Regions from separate parts of the Methylosinus sp. sav-2 genome, predicted to be linked through region 1. Evidence: riboswitches for the same ligand, from Rfam matches in the RefSeq annotation. Region 1 holds a riboswitch; the other holds the start of a gene.
The links. Region 1 has a riboswitch for fluoride ahead of EDE12_RS09335 (hypothetical protein). Riboswitches for the same ligand answer to the same signal wherever they lie in the genome.
Positions count from the first base shown of each region.

Region 2: another riboswitch for fluoride. It lies ahead of smbP (small metal-binding protein SmbP); the one in region 1 lies ahead of EDE12_RS09335 (hypothetical protein).

Region 1 covers NZ_SOEJ01000003.1:152,744-154,940, reverse strand. The annotation lists gene EDE12_RS09345 (alpha/beta hydrolase) at 1-275, shown strand, start outside; gene EDE12_RS09340 (hypothetical protein) at 288-737, opposite strand; gene EDE12_RS09335 (hypothetical protein) at 871-1,317, opposite strand; fluoride riboswitch at 1,379-1,441, opposite strand; gene chrA (chromate efflux transporter) at 1,588-2,197, shown strand, end outside.
Region 2 covers NZ_SOEJ01000001.1:961,279-963,475, forward strand. The annotation lists gene EDE12_RS04465 (GNAT family N-acetyltransferase) at 1-337, opposite strand, end outside; gene EDE12_RS04470 (DUF1491 family protein) at 360-710, opposite strand; fluoride riboswitch at 872-933, shown strand; gene smbP (small metal-binding protein SmbP) at 1,232-1,585, shown strand; gene crcB (fluoride efflux transporter CrcB) at 1,649-2,047, shown strand; gene EDE12_RS04485 (DUF190 domain-containing protein) at 2,050-2,197, shown strand, end outside.

The DNA.
Region 1 (2,197 bases):
GCTGGGTCAACGCCGCCTTCCGGCTGATGAAGCAGTTCGCCGCGCCCGAATACGCCCGCGCCGTGCGCTCGCCGGTGATGGCGTTTCTCTGCGGGCGCGACCGCATCGTCTCCTCGCGCGCGATCGAGCGCTTCGCTCAGAGGCTGCCGGTCGCGAGCCTCATAGAGGTTCCCGGCGCGCGCCACGAATTGCTGATGGAGCGCGACGAATTGCGCGAGCAGTTCTGGGCGGCGTTCGACGCTTTCGTCCCCGGCGAGGCGGTGAATCGCGCCTGAGCGCTCTTCCGATCACTCGAAGGCGGTCTGAAAGCGCACGATCGCCCGCGCCACCGGCCGCGTCGGCAGATAGCAGAAGGAGTTGGTGGCGATTTTCGCCTCCTTGCAGTGCTCGTGCTCGGCGTTCCACTCATAGCCGAGCCGCTCCATGCAGGCGACGATATGATCATGCAACACGCGGCTGTTCTTGTGCCGCTCCTGGGGGAGCTTGCTCTCGCTGTCGAGTTCGCAATCGGTGACGTCTATCTTCAGCCCGGCGAAATAGCGTCCGCTGCTGCTGCCGGTGACGAAGACGAACTCTGTGGCGACGATGAAGGCGAGGCCGACGGCGAAGGCGACGCGCGCCTTGAACTTGCTGTCGAAGTAGTCGATGCCGATGAAGGACAGCCCGCCGAGCGCCAGCAATCCGCCGCCGAGCATGAGCGTCAGCGGAGCCACGAAGGCGGCGATATCCTCATTCATCGGCACATCTCCCGTCTGTTCCCGACGGGGCGCCGCCTTCCCCTCAGTCTCGAGGTCAAATGGAGCATGTCCTCCAACCGGCAAGCGCCCTGCAGGGGCGAGCGGCGAGCTTAGGCTCGCCGCCGCGATCGGGCTATTCGAATCTCAGCTGAAACGCGGTGATCGCGCGCTCGAAGCCGGTGGCCGGCAGATAGCAATAGGCATTGGTGGCGACCGGCGCATCCTTGCAATTGCGATGCGCGGGAGCCCATTCATAGCCGGCCTCCTGCATGCAGCCGAGAATGTGCTTGTGGATGACATTGACGTCCACGCCGAGACGCGCCTCCGGATGCGCGGACTCGCCCTCGAGCTCGCAGGCGGAAGTCTGCACCTGCTGCGCCTTGAAGAATGAGACGCTGCTGCCGGCGAGCACCACCTCGAGCGCGGCGAGAACGATGGAGCCCGCGACGAGCGCGGCGATCGCCTGGACGCGCGACTTCAGAAATTGAATCTCGATGAAGTAGAGCCCGCCAGCGGCGATCAGCGCGCATCCGATGACGAGAGCGAAAGGGGTGACGAAAACCGAGAGATCCTGATTCATCTGCTTCCTCCTGCATTGCGAGCGCGCAAGCGCCCTTGTTCGATGATCTTCCGATCATCGGCATTGAGCAGGAGTCATCAGCCTCTTCGGCGGTTGTAGGGGGCACCCCATCCCCTGGCGCGCCGGCTATCGCCTCGCGACCTTATGTAGCTAATTCGATACATAAAGCCGGCCGGGTCGTCAATGCGCAGGCGGGCGGCGCGTGGCGGACGGCTTCCGCGATCCCGCGCGCGAGCGTATGAGCCGCCGAGAGGACAAGGCGAAACGCTCATGCGCAACGACATAGACGACATCGTCGGCTCCCGACCTCCGCGGCATCCGGCTCTCGAGGCTCTTCTCGCCTTTTTGCAGCTGGGACTGACCAGCTTCGGCGGACCGATCGCCCATATCGGCTACTTCCGGGCCGAATTCGTCGAGCGCCGCAAATGGCTGAGCGAGACGGCCTTTGCCGATTTAGTCGCGCTCTGCCAATTTCTTCCTGGACCGGCCAGCAGCCAGCTCGGCTTCATTCTCGGCATGTCGCGCGCCGGCCTGCTCGGCGGCTTCTCGGCCTGGCTCGGCTTCACCTTGCCCTCGGCCGTCGCCCTCGTCCTTTTCGCCTATTGCGTCTCACAGCTCGGCGATGTCGCGCATCTTTCCTGGCTGCACGGCCTCGCGATTGTCGCCGTGGCCGTCGTCGCACAGGCGGTCTGGGGCATGGCTCGGAGCCTCTGCCCGGATCGCGAGCGCGCCACGATCGCGCTCGCGGCAATGATCCTCACTCTGGCGCTTCCCTCGGCCGCGGGCCAGATCGGCGCCATTGTCGGCGGCGGCCTCATCGGATGGCTGCTGCTCCCACAGAGATCGGCGCCGGCGTCGGCGCCGATCTCCGCCGGCTTCA
Region 2 (2,197 bases), on a different contig from region 1:
TGCCGCGAAAGCCGCGCTCGCGCGCATGATCCAGCGAATGCGCGCACATTGCGCGGGCGACGCCGCGACCGGCCGCTTCGGCGCTGGTCATATAGCCGCAATTGCAGATATGGGCTCCGCCGCCGGCCTGATTGGCGCGCAGGTAATAGGAGCCGATGATCCTCCCCTCGTCGTCTTCCGCGACGAAGGTCTCGCGATCCGCGCCCAGCCAATAGGCGAGGGCGTCGGCCTCGCTCATGTCGCGATCGAGCGCATAGGTCTCGCCGGCGCGGATGGTCGGGCCGATGACGCGCCAGATCGCCGGCGCGTCGCTGTTTCGAGCGGGGCGAATGCGCATGGGTCGTCCTCGATCGAGCGGCTCAGGCCGTTCGAGCCGCGATATCGACGAAGCTCTTGCCCTCGCGATCCTCGATCTCGACTAGCCATAAATCCGGATCGAAGGCGATCTCCTTGCGGGCGCGCTCCTCGGCCTCCAGCGGCGTCACCCATTCATCCGCGTGCAGACGCGCGAAAAGGCGATCGACGCCTTCCGGCAAATCCACGCTCTGCGGCGCCGGCCCGAGCAGCGCCGCGCGTCCATCCAGGCGGTCGATCTTCACGAAGATCGCGCCCGCTTCCTCGGAGCCGCGGCGGCGCAGCATGGCGACGGAGCCGGCCGTCTCGGCGCGGCGGATGAGGGCGGAGACGAAAAAGTCGGATCGGAGACGCATGAATTCTTTTCAGCCATGAGAACCCGTCCGCGCAAGCGCTTTCGACATTGCCGCCGGCGGCGGCGCTTCGATCGACGAGCGCGAGAACGGCTCGGCTTCAGCCCGTTCTTGACGCTGTCTCATCGCTCAGATACCAATTTCGCCAAGGCCGCCGCTCGCGCGTGCGGCCGGGGGATGGGGTCCCCCTTCAACCGCCGCAAAGGCTGATGACTCCTGCTGATGTCCGATGATCGACCGATCGTCGGAGAGAGCGATCTATTCGCTCGGCAGGAGTCCGTCATGAGTCCGATCGCCGCGGTTTTTCCGTTTCGTAAAGTCCGATCCGTCGAATGCGCGCGCATCGTCGCCGCGCTTTCGATCGAGCTTCGTCGCGCAGAGGCGCGCGCCCTCGGCCGGGCGGTCACGGCCAATCCAATGAGATTCGAATGACCGCGTTCACCGGCTGCGCCGCGTCGGCGCGGCCGGCGACGAAAAATCGAATCCGAAACGCCGACCGCAACGGTCGAAATGAGGAGAGTGAAATGAAAATTCGCAAATTCGGGCTCGCCGCCAGCCTCGGCCTCGCGGCGCTCATCGGGCCGACGCTCGCTCGCGCCGACGACCGGCTGGACCAGGCGATCTATCACGTCAATGAAGCGATCACCCAGGGCGGCAAGCTGCATGACGCCGGCCTGCTCTCCTATCACGCCGATCTCGCGCTCGAGAAAGCCGAGGGCCTTCAGAAGTTCAAGCCCAATCCGCACATGGCCGAGGCGATCGTCCATATAAAGGCGGCGATAGAGGAGGGGCAGGCGAATCACACCGAAGCCGCGACCAAGCAGGCGAAGGAAGCGCTCTCGCATCTCGAGGAAGCGAGCAAAGAGACCGCCCAATAAAGCTCTGCGACGCGCGAGGCCGCGATCGGCCTCGCGCGAAGCTCCCACCGGCAAAGGCTCGAGATGATCTATGTTCTCATCATGATCGGCAGCGCGATCGGCGGCGTCGCGCGCTATTGGCTCTCGGGAGTCGTCTCCCGCTGCTTCGGCGAGGCCTTTCCCTGGGGCACGCTGATCGTGAATGTCTCCGGCTGTTTCGCGATCGGCTTTTTCGCGACGCTCACGTCGCCGGGGGACGGCCGTCTCTTCGTCGATACGCAGACGCGCCAATTCGTGATGATCGGCCTATGCGGGGGCTATACGACCTTCTCCTCCTTCGGCCTGCAGACGCTCAATCTGGCGCGCGGCGGCGAGGCCTTCGCTGCGCTCGCCAATATCGGCCTGTCGTTCGGGCTCTGTCTTTTCGCCGTCTGGCTCGGACATCTCGCCGCCGCTCATCTCAACGCGCTGAAAGGAGCCTGACGATGCAATTGCCTCGAGACGCGACTCTGCTGCGCATCTTCATTGGCGAGGACGAGAAATTCGAAGGGCGACCGCTGCATGAGGCGATCGTGCGGACGGCGCGCGCGCTGCACCTCGCCGGCGCCACCGTGCTGCGCGGCCCTGTAGGAT